DNA from 2 places in the Azospirillum himalayense genome. Region 2 is predicted to be linked to the other one. Evidence: riboswitches for the same ligand, from Rfam matches in the RefSeq annotation. Region 2 holds a riboswitch; the other holds the start of a gene.

Region 1 (5,196 bases), on a different contig from region 2:
GCCTGTAGAAATCGGTCGGCGCGCGGTGCGCCGGTACCGAGTGACTACGCCCATTGCCCTGTTGAGTGAGTTGGGAGGCGCACTGAGGCTGTGGCTTCCCCGCCGTTCGGCACGAAACACAACATTGGGAGGTCTCATGTCCGTTCGCCTGGATCGCCGCCAACTGCTGCTGTCCGCCGGCGCCGCCGCGCTGGTGCTGGCTGCGGCGCCGCGCTTCGTTTGGGCTCAAACAGCAGGCCAGGCACCGGGCGGCAAGGGCTTCACGCTGCCGCCGCTGCCCTACGCGCCCGCCGCGCTGGAGCCGCACATCGACGCGATGACGATGAGCGTGCACCATGACAAGCACCATCAGGCCTATGTCGACAACCTCAACAAGGCCCTCGCCAACCATGGCGATCTCCAGGCGATGCCGCTGGCCGACCTGCTGAAGCGCGTGCCGGAACTGCCGGAGAGCATCCGCACCGCGGTGCGCAACAACGGCGGCGGGCACGCGAATCACAGCATGTTCTGGAGCATCATGGGGCCGAACGCCGGCGGTGCGCCGGACGGCGAGGTGGGGGCGGCCATCACGCGCGACTTCGGCGGCTTCGACGACTTCAAGACGCGCTTCAACACGGCGGGCGCCGGGCAGTTCGGCAGCGGCTGGGTCTTCGTCACCGCCGACCCGTCGTCGGGCAAGCTGGCCATCGCCGCGCGTCCGAACCAGGATTCGCCGGCCATGGAGGGCGTGCCGGTGCTGATGGGCAACGACGTGTGGGAGCACGCCTATTATCTGAAGTACCAGAACCGGCGCGCCGATTATCTGGCGGCTTGGTGGAACGTGGTCGACTGGGGCGCGGTGAACCGCCGCTACGCGGCGATCCGCAAAGGCGAACTGGTGATCTGAACGGAAAAGGGCGGCGGGGATGTCCCCGCCGCCCTTCCTTCGAACCGTCTGGTCCAGAGGGCCGGTCAGGCGCCCTGGTGCAGGCGGATGTTGAACAGCGGCCCCTGGCTCTGGCGGCGCAGCGCCTTGGCGACGGCCAGCACGGCGAGGTCGGCCAGCGGCTCGACGATGATGACGGTCATGTAGGCGGCGCCGAAGGAGGCGACTTCCGTCATGGTCTCGGCGGTGAAGCCGTGGCCGTAGAAGGCCCAGAAGGCCACCCAGGCGACGATGCCGCCCTGGTAGGCGGTGGAGAGGGCCAGCGCCTGCGAGTACTTCAGGTCGACATAGGGGGTGGCGTCGGGAACGATCCGCTTCGCCAGCAGGCTGATGCCCCACAGCGGGACCAGCAGCGTGGTGACGTTCATGCCGTACTGCGGCAGGTCGAACGGCGCGAAGAACAGGCCCTGGATCAGCAGGCCGGCGGCGAGGCCGATGGAGGCGGCACCGGCGCCGAACAGCAGGAGCAGCGTCGAACCGAGGATCAGGTGAACCTCCGACACGCCCACGGGGTGGTGCGGGAACACCTCGAAGAAGCTGAAGACCAGCGCGGTGGCGATCAGGCTGCGCAGCACCAGCGGCGCGATCCCGCCGTTGTTGCGGACGTCGTCGCGCGCCAGCTTTCCGGCCATCGCGAAGCCGCCGGCGGCCGTCGCGTAGCTGAGAGCGATCTTGGCGCCGTCCACGACGCCGGGTTCGATGTGCATGCTCTATGCCCTTTCCGAGTCTGCCATGCGTTGGGAGGGGCGTCGTTGCTGGCAGGCACCGGCATCGCAACCCCCTTGGTCCCCTGAATGGGCGCACCGGGGGGACGGCTTGCGGAAGACGGGCGGCCGTCGGGCCGGACATCGGCAAGCGACCACCGGGGCACCCCGCCCGAGGACGTACGTTCGGTTACGGCAGGTCTCCTGGCTCGCGGGTCAAGGCGGCATCGTCCGGCCTTCCCGGCGCCCGTTCCCGCAGGCGGCGCCAGTGACACGGAAAGGACGAGGCCGCTCACCGCTCACAGTTGCGGGGGCAGCGCCGGATTTGCCGTATCTCCCCGATCGGGGCGGCGCACCGGCTTCCCTCTTAGCCCCGCGACCGGAGGACGCGGGGAACCATAACCGCCGCCAGGGTAGGGGCGGGGTCCCCCGCCGTCAAGAGGGGGATGGCGCCCCATCGGGGGAGTCGCACGGCTTCCTTGACACCGCTCCCGCGGAACCGACAAGGTCCTGCGGACTGCGCGAGGACGGATCAACGGGCGAAGGACGGGGTTGCGGGCATGCTACCGGTTCATTTCCTGACCATCGTGCTGAACGGCGATCCCTTCATCCGCTATCACCTGGAGGTGTTCCGCCAGTTGCCCTTCCCCTGGCATTGGCACATCGTGGAGGGGGTGGCGGAGCAGGTCCGCGACTCCTCCTGGTGCGCGCAGCGGGGCGGGCGCGTCCCGCAGGACCTTCACCGCGACGGCCGCAGCAACGACGGGACCTCGGAGTATCTCGACCGCATCGCCGCGGAGGAGCCCGGGCGCGTGTCGGTCTACCGCAAGCCGCCCGGCGTGTTCTGGCAGGGCAAGGTGGAGATGGTGACCGCGCCGCTGGCCGCCATGACCGAGGACTGCCTGCTCTGGCAGGTCGACGCGGACGAGCTGTGGACGGCGGAGCAGATCGCCCGGGCGCGCCGGATGTTCCTCGATTCGCCGTCGCGCACGGCGGCTCTCTACCTCTGCCATTTCTTCGTCGGCCCGTCCCTGGTCCTCGACCGGCTGGACCAGTACGGCAATTACCGCGCCTACGAATGGTTGCGCACATGGCGGTACCGGCCGGGGGATTACTGGCACTCGCACGTCCCGCCCCGGCTGATGCGCCCACAGCCCGACGGGTCGGACCTCGAACTCGGCGCGGCCAACCCCTTCCTGCACGAGGAGACGGCGGCGGGCGGGCTGGTCTTCCAGCATTTCGCCTACGCGACGCGGGAGCAGGTCGCGTTCAAGGAAATTTATTACGGCTACGACGGCGCGGTCGGTCGGTGGGATGCCCTGCAGGCGGCGGGCCGAACGGTCGGCAACGGCACCCTCCCGCTGCGCGATTTCTTCCCTTGGGTGACCGACGCGGCGACCGTCTCGCGCGCCGAGCATGCCATGGTGGAGCCGCTGGCGCGCCCGGATGCCGACGGACGCTGGGGCTTCGTGCCGCCGGCGCGGGGCGCCTCGACCGCTCCGGCGATGGCGCTGCTGCGGAACTCCGGCCCCGCCGTCCGCCGCCGCACGCTCGTCCCCGGCGAACCGCAACCCTTCCCGACCGACCTGATCCGCAGCGTCGGCGTGTTCCTGCCGGACGGGATGGGGGCCGTGCTGCGGGCGTCCGGCGTCCTGCGGGAGCTGCGGCGGGCCTTGCCGCTGGCCCGGATCACCGTCTTCGCGACGCCGGACGCGGAGGCAGCGCTTGCCCTCTGCCCCTACGTCAACCAGCGCGTCACCCTGCCGCCGCTGAAGGGGCGGGCGCCCGACGACGCGCTGGTGAACGCGGTGCGCCAGGAAATCGGCCAGCAGTTCAGCGGCGCCTTCGACCTCACGATCAATCCCCACCGGGGTGAGGATGCCAGCTTCGCCAACCGCCTGATGCAGGATACGGGGGCGCCGCTCCGTCTTGGCTGCAGGGTCGGCCGGCCGGTGCGCGGCTATTACGCCGACGCCTTCCTGACCCACGTCGCTCCGACTCCCGCCGGCCTGCTGGGGGCGCTGACCGCCGGAGAGCCGGACCCCGCCACGGAGGTCTGGACCTCCCCCGCCGGCGAGCGCGCCGCCGCCGCGCTTCTCGCCGAGGGCGTTTCAGCGCGCTGGCGTTGCGCGGTCGGCCTCTCCGCGTCCGTCGGCACCGGCAGCCTGTCGGAGCTGTGCCGCCGGCTTGCCGCGCGGGGCGACACCGCCCTGGTCCTGGTCGGTGAGGAGGCCGCCAGGGGCGCCGCGGCGCGCATCGCCGAGGAGGCGGGGGCAGCCTGCCTGAACGCGGTAGGGCGGTTGGGTTTCGACGGGCTGTGCGCCCTGCTGCGGCGCTGCGACCTGTTTGTCGGGACCGGTACCCCGGCGGAGGACATCGCTGCGGCGGCCCGTCTTCCCATGGTGGGAACCGGCCCGGCGCACGGCGATCCGACCGCCGAGGCGATGGAGAACGCCATCGCGGCTTGGCTGGCCGACCGCAGCTATTGACGGGCGTTTCCACCCGGCCTGTGAGATCCGCGAGGGGAAGCGTGGAAAATCGGAGGGACGGGCGCGCAAGGCGCTTGTGTTGGCGCGTTTGCGCCGCAATGATCCGCCCCCACCGAATCCCGGACGGCCGCAAGCGGCGCGCCGCAGCGGGGCAAAACCATGGATTGAATCCGGCGGCCCGGTAAGCACACGATGCGCAGAGCAGTCATGAAACCCCGTGCGGATTGGCGTCCGGGGCTCCGCAAATACCCTTTCGGCGTCCGCGCCATGAACGCCGGCGCCTTCTGGCGCGAGGACGTGCGGTACGAGTTCTCCGCCCATCAGATCGACCTGATCGAAAGCGTCGCCGACGAGCTGCACACCATGCTGCGCGAGACGCTGCGCGCGACGGTGGACGGGCGGGCGCTGGCCCGGCTCGGGGTGCGCGGCGGCGTGGCGCGTCTGCTCGAAGCCTCCTGGAACGACTATTGGGCGGCCGGCCGCCTGAACGAGCGCGCCGGCGCGCTGATCGGGCGGCTGACGCTGGCCTATGACGGGCGCGATTCGGTCAAGCTGCTGGCCTGCAACTACGACACGCCGGAGGGGCTGTTCGCCGCCTCGATCATCCAGCGCAACTGGCGCGAGGCCCTGATGGCCGACGCCAACCAGTTCAACGGCCTGCATGAAGGGCTGGTGGAGCGCTGGGAGGAGCTGGCGGCGGGCATGCCGGGCCGCGGCCTCCTCCATCTGGCCTGCGCCACCCCCGACCCGATGCGCGAGAGCGAGCTGGTCTATCTGGCCGCCACCGCGGCGGAGGCCGGCATCGCCACGCATCTGCTGCCGCTGCAGAGCCTGGGCTGGGACGGCCAGCGCTTCATCGACGACGAGGGGCGGGCGGCCTCCTGGCTGGCGAAGATCTACCCGTGGCAGGGTCTGGCCGACGACGCCTTCCTGCAGAAGCTGCGGATGGGCGGCATGAGCATGCTGTCGCCGCTGTGGTGCTGGCCGATGTCGAACCACGGGCTGCTGGCGACGCTCTGGTCGCTCTACCCGCGCCACCCGAACCTGTGCCGCGCCGCGCTCGACCCCGAGGAACTGG
Region 2 (5,196 bases):
GCGCCCAGCCGCCGCGGGTCCAGCCCGGTCGCCATCGAATACTCGTCGATGGCCGTTTCAAGCGCGGCGAGGTCGCCGTGCAGCCCGGCCTCGACCGGCGGCGGGGTCAGGTGGCCGATCAGGACCGCGCCCAGCCGGCGGCGCGCCTGCACGCCCTCGCCGGGGTTGTTGACGATGAAGGGGTAGAGGCAGGGCAGAGGACCGACGACGATCTCCGGCCAGCACTCGGCGGACAGGGCGACGGCCTTGCCCGGCAGCCATTCCAGCGTCCCGTGCGCCCCCACCTGCACCAGCGCGTGGATGCCCAGGATATGGCGGAGCCAGAGGTGGAAGGCGAAGTAACCGTGGCTGGGAGGCGTGTCGGGGTCGTGGTGCTGGGTGGTGGTCAGCGGGCCGTGGCCGCGGCTCGGCTGCACCGCGATAGTGGCGTTGCCGCAGGCCAGCACGGTGAAGCGGAAGATGGTGCCGTCAGCCAGCGGGTCGGCCTGCTCATCGCCCCAGCATTCTGTGATGCAAGCGCGGGCCTCGGCGGGGGCGAGGCGGCGGTAGTCGTCCAGGCTCATCGTGGCGGTGGCGCCGCCGGTCAGCGCCTCCATCAGGGCGGCGGGGCCGGCGGGCAGCCCGTCCAGCGCGTAGCCCTCGGCGCGCAGCCGCTCCAGGATGCCGACGACGCTCGCCGGGGTGTCGAGGCCGACCGCATGGCCGATGCCGCCGCCCGGCCCCGGATAGTCGGACAGTACCAGCGCCAGCTTGCGCTCGGCCCGCGGCGTGGCACCCAGCCGCACCCAGGCGGCGGCCAGATCGGCGGCGAAGGCGACCCGGTCAGGCACCGGGCGGATCAGCGTCGGGGCGAACTCCAGGTCGGGGTCCAGCGCCCCTTCGGCCTTGAAGGCGATGGCGCGGGTCAGGATGCGCCCGTCCATCTCCGGCAGCACGACGTTCATGGCGAGGTCGGACGGCCCCATGCCGCGGGCGGAGCCGCGCCAGCCCTCCTCCGGCGTGGTGGACAGCACGGCCTGGAGCACCGGCGTGCCGTTGGCATCCAGAGGCGACCCGTCCTCGCGCGCCGCCGAGAAGCCGGTCAGGTTCATCACGACGGCGGCGTTCCGCGCGGTCAGGGTGGCGCGCATCCAGGCGGCGCAGTCCGGCTCCTTCAGGCTCGCCACGAACAGCGGCAGCGGGGCGAGGCCGCGCGCGGCCAGCGCGTCGCACAGCGCGTGCACCGGCTCCAGATCGCCGGCCAGCAGGTGGGAGCGGTAGAAGACGACCGGCGCGCAGGGGCCGGCAACCTGACCGGACCAGCCCTCATAGACGCCGAAGCGCGGCACCGGCGCCGGCTCGCGCCAGGGGCGCTCCTGTCCGCTCAGAGTGGCGGCGTAGGCCAGCAGGTTGGCCATGTTGTCCGGCCCGCCTTCGGTGAATCCACGCCACAGCCGTTGCGCGGCCTCGGCCGGAACGGTGCCGTAGCCCTCCAGGGCGGGGTTCGGCTGGGCGCAGCCGGGCAGCACGGCCAGCGCCACCCCGGACTCCCGGCAGGCGGCGGCGACATGGTCCAGCCCATAGCGCCAGTAGCCCGCCCCGCCGAGCAGCCGCAGGACGACCAGCTTCGCCTTGCGGATCACGGAGTCGACGTAGAGGTCCACCGACAGCGGGTGCCCCAGCCGCGCGAGATTCGCCAGCCGCAGGGTCGGCAACTCGTCACGGTGGCGCTTCCAGCAGGCGGCGAGCGCCGTCAAGTCGCTGTCGGAGAAGGACAGGACGACGAGGTCCGCCGGGCTCTGCCCCAGATCCACGGCCTGGGGGCCGGCGTCGAGGTCTTCCTGGCGGGCGGCGAGTAGGTGCATGGGCTACAGCTTTGCAAACACTCCCTCTCCCGCCCCGGGAGAGGGTGCCCGCGAAGCGGGCGGGTGAGGGTGCTGGCAAGGATCGCTGCGGTCTCCGCGGGCGACCCTCACCCTCCCACGCTTCGCGCGGGTCCCTCCCTCTCCCGGGGCGGGAGAGGGCTTTTAAGACAGCGCCGCGGTCACGGCGTCGCGGTCCAGGCCCGTCTCGCCGATCACCACCAGACGGCTGCGGCGCGGCTCGTCGGGCTTCCAGAAGCGGTCGAAATGGGTCTGGATGCGCGTTCCCACACCCTGCACCAGAAGGCGCATCGGCTTGCCCGGCACGTCGATGAATCCCTTCAGACGGAGCACGCCATGGGCGGCGGCGACCCGCTCCAGCGTCTTCGCCAGCGCCGCCGGGTCGGGCTGCGGGCCGAGTTCCACGACGAAGCTGGTGAAGTCGTCGTGGTCGTGACCCTCCTCCTCGTCATGGTGGCTGGGTCGGTTGGCGAGGTCGTCCTCGGCCCCGGCGCCGACGCCGAGAAGCACCACCGGGTCGACCTTGCCGTTGCTGGCGCGCAGGATCTTGGGCTCGCGCCCAGCGCCGCCCTCAGCCATGCCGCCCTCAGCCATGCCGCCCTCCGCCATGGCGGCGCGGATCAGGTCCTCGACCTTCGCCAGATCGGCGGCATCGACCAGATCGGTCTTGTTCACCACGATCAGGTCGGCGCAGAGGAGCTGGTCTTCGAACACCTCCTCGACCGGAGTCTCGTGGTCGAGCTGCCCGGCCTCGGCGGCTTGGGCGGCCAGCGCCGCCGGATCGGGGGCGAAGCGGCCCTCCGCGGCGGCGGCGGCGTCGACCACCGCGACCACTCCGTCCACCGTCACCCGCGTCTTGATCGCCGGCCAGTGGAAGGCCTGGACGAGGGGCTTCGGCAGAGCGAGGCCGCTCGTCTCGATGATGATGTGCTCCGGCGGCTGCGGGCGGGACAGCAGCTTTTCGATGGCCGGGACGAAATCGTCGGCGACGGTGCAGCACAGGCAGCCGTTCGCCAGCTCGATCACGTCGTCCTCGGTGCAGGTCGGGTCGCCGCAGGCGCGCAGGATCTCGCCGTCGATGCCGACATCGCCGAACTCGTTGATGATCAGCGCCAGACGGCGCCCGCCGGCCTGCTCCAGCAGGCTGCGGATCAGCGTCGTCTTCCCGGCGCCGAGAAAGCCGGTGATGACGGTGGCCGGGGTCTTTCCGGCGGTCAGCGGGCCGGTGGTCATGATCTGGCTTCCTTGTCTCCGCCACACCCGGCGGATTGGATGAGTGTCGGTCCGGCGGCAGGTTTCCTGGCTCGCGGGTCGTCGCCGCGCCTCCCGCCTTCCCGGCCTGTCGGCCCGTGGCATTTCCGGAGGCAGGCTCGCCGCTTACAGTTGCGGGGGCAGCCGCGGCCTTGGACTCCATCCGGGTCCGCACCGCATTCCCTATTATCCCCGCGCCTTCACGGCGGACGGGGCACCGTCGGAGGCGCAGAATTGCAGGCGGACCCCCGATTTGCAAGCGGCCATTTGGCGCCCGAAAACCGTGCCGTCGAACCCGGAACGCTCCGCCCGTCCCGCCGTTGGTGTGTCGGAAGATCGGTACAGTCTGTCTGGAAAGCTGACACTCCGGACCGCGTGCGATGCCCAACGCCAACATTGGCCGATTCATAAATTTCAACGACTTACCAAAGGCTGTCACAGTTGGCATGCCGTGTGCTTATACCAGCGTAACCAAAAACGCGGACCGGCAGACGACGCGGACGAACAGGGAGGGAAAAGCGGCACCCATGGCCGACGACATCATTCTGGAAGCGCGCGGACTCTCGAAGGAGTTCAAGGGCTTCATCGCGGTGAAGGAGGTGAACCTCCAGGTTCGCCGCGGCACGATCCACGCGCTGATCGGCCCGAACGGCGCTGGCAAGAGCACGGTCTTCAACCTGCTGACCAAGTTCCTGACGCCGACGCGCGGCCAGATCCTCTACAAGGGGCGCGACATCACCGCCATGAAGCCCGCCGACGTGGCGCTGCTCGGCATGGTGCGCTCCTTCCAGATCTCCGCCGTTTTCCCGCACCTCAGCGTGCTGGAGAATGTCCGCGTCGCGCTGCAGCGCCCGCGCGGCACCAGCTTCCACTTCTGGAAGCCCGAGGCCAGCCTGCACGACCTGCACGACCGCGCCGAGGAACTGATCGAGGCGGTGAACCTCACCCCCTGGGCCGGCCACACCGCCGCCGAGCTGCCCTACGGCCGCAAGCGCGCGCTGGAGATCGCCACGACGCTGGCGCTCGACCCCGAGGTGATGCTGCTCGACGAGCCGCTGGCCGGCATGGGCCACGAGGACATCGAAGGCACCGCCGCCCTCATCAAGCGCGTCTCCGCCGACCGCACCATCCTGATGGTGGAGCACAATCTGTCGGTCGTCGCCCACCTGTCGGACACGATCACCGTGCTCCGCCGCGGCGAGATCCTGGCGGAGGGCGCATACGACGTCGTATCGCGCAACCCGCAGGTCATGGAGGCCTATATGGGCACGGGTGAGGTGGGCCATGCCTGACGGCGCGACCGTGAAGACCGCGATGCTGGAAATCCGCGACCTCCAGGCCTTCTACGGCGAGAGCCACGTGCTGCACGGCGTCAACATCGACGTGCGCCAGGGCGAGGTGGTGACCCTGCTGGGCCGCAACGGCGCCGGCAAGACGACCACCATGCGCTCGATCATGGGCATCGTCGGCAAGCGCAACGGCTCGATCCGCTTCCAGGGCAAGGAGCTGATCGGCATGGCGCAGCACAAGATCCCCCGCCTCGGCATCGGCTACGTGCCGGAGGAGCGCGGCATCTTCTCCTCGCTCAGCGTGGACGAGAACCTGATGCTGCCGCCGGTGGTGAAGTCGGGCGGCATGACCGTGCCGCAGATCTACGAGCTGTTCCCCAACCTCCAGGGCCGCGGCACCACCCAGGGCACGCGCCTGTCGGGCGGCGAGCAGCAGATGCTGGCCATCGCGCGCATCCTGCGCACCGGCGCCGACCTGATCCTGCTCGACGAGCCGACCGAGGGGCTCGCCCCCGTCATCATCGAGCAGATCGGGGTGGCGGTGCGCAAGCTGAAGCAGCGCGGCTTCACCATCGTGCTGGTCGAGCAGAATTTCCGCTTCGCCGCGACCATCGCCGACCGCCACTACGTGATGGAGGAAGGCCATGTCGTGGACATGATCCCCAACGACCAGCTCGCCCAGAACATGGACAAGCTCCACACCTATCTGGGTGTCTGACCAAATCACCCCCTCTGCCGAAAACACTCAAAACAAAGCCAATCGAAGGGAGTTCGAAATGCTCAAGACGTTGCTT

The links. Region 2 has a riboswitch for cobalamin ahead of cobW (cobalamin biosynthesis protein CobW). Riboswitches for the same ligand answer to the same signal wherever they lie in the genome.
Region 1: it holds a riboswitch for cobalamin, as region 2 does, so the genes downstream of both, ACFPMG_RS16025 (energy-coupling factor ABC transporter permease) here and cobW (cobalamin biosynthesis protein CobW) in region 2, are expected to answer to the same signal.

Annotation. Positions count from the first base shown of each region.
Region 1 covers NZ_JBHSLC010000031.1:31,656-36,851, reverse strand. The annotation lists gene ACFPMG_RS16035 (hypothetical protein) at 1-8, shown strand, start outside; gene ACFPMG_RS16030 (superoxide dismutase) at 137-886, shown strand; gene ACFPMG_RS16025 (energy-coupling factor ABC transporter permease) at 952-1,632, opposite strand; cobalamin riboswitch at 1,807-2,045, opposite strand; gene ACFPMG_RS16020 (glycosyltransferase family 9 protein) at 2,190-4,118, shown strand; gene ACFPMG_RS16015 (glutathionylspermidine synthase family protein) at 4,326-5,196, shown strand, end outside.
Region 2 covers NZ_JBHSLC010000115.1:50,093-55,288, forward strand. The annotation lists gene cobN (cobaltochelatase subunit CobN) at 1-1,844, opposite strand, end outside; gene cobW (cobalamin biosynthesis protein CobW) at 2,007-3,095, opposite strand; cobalamin riboswitch at 3,135-3,350, opposite strand; gene ACFPMG_RS31385 (ABC transporter ATP-binding protein) at 3,641-4,405, shown strand; gene ACFPMG_RS31390 (ABC transporter ATP-binding protein) at 4,398-5,120, shown strand; gene ACFPMG_RS31395 (ABC transporter substrate-binding protein) at 5,179-5,196, shown strand, end outside.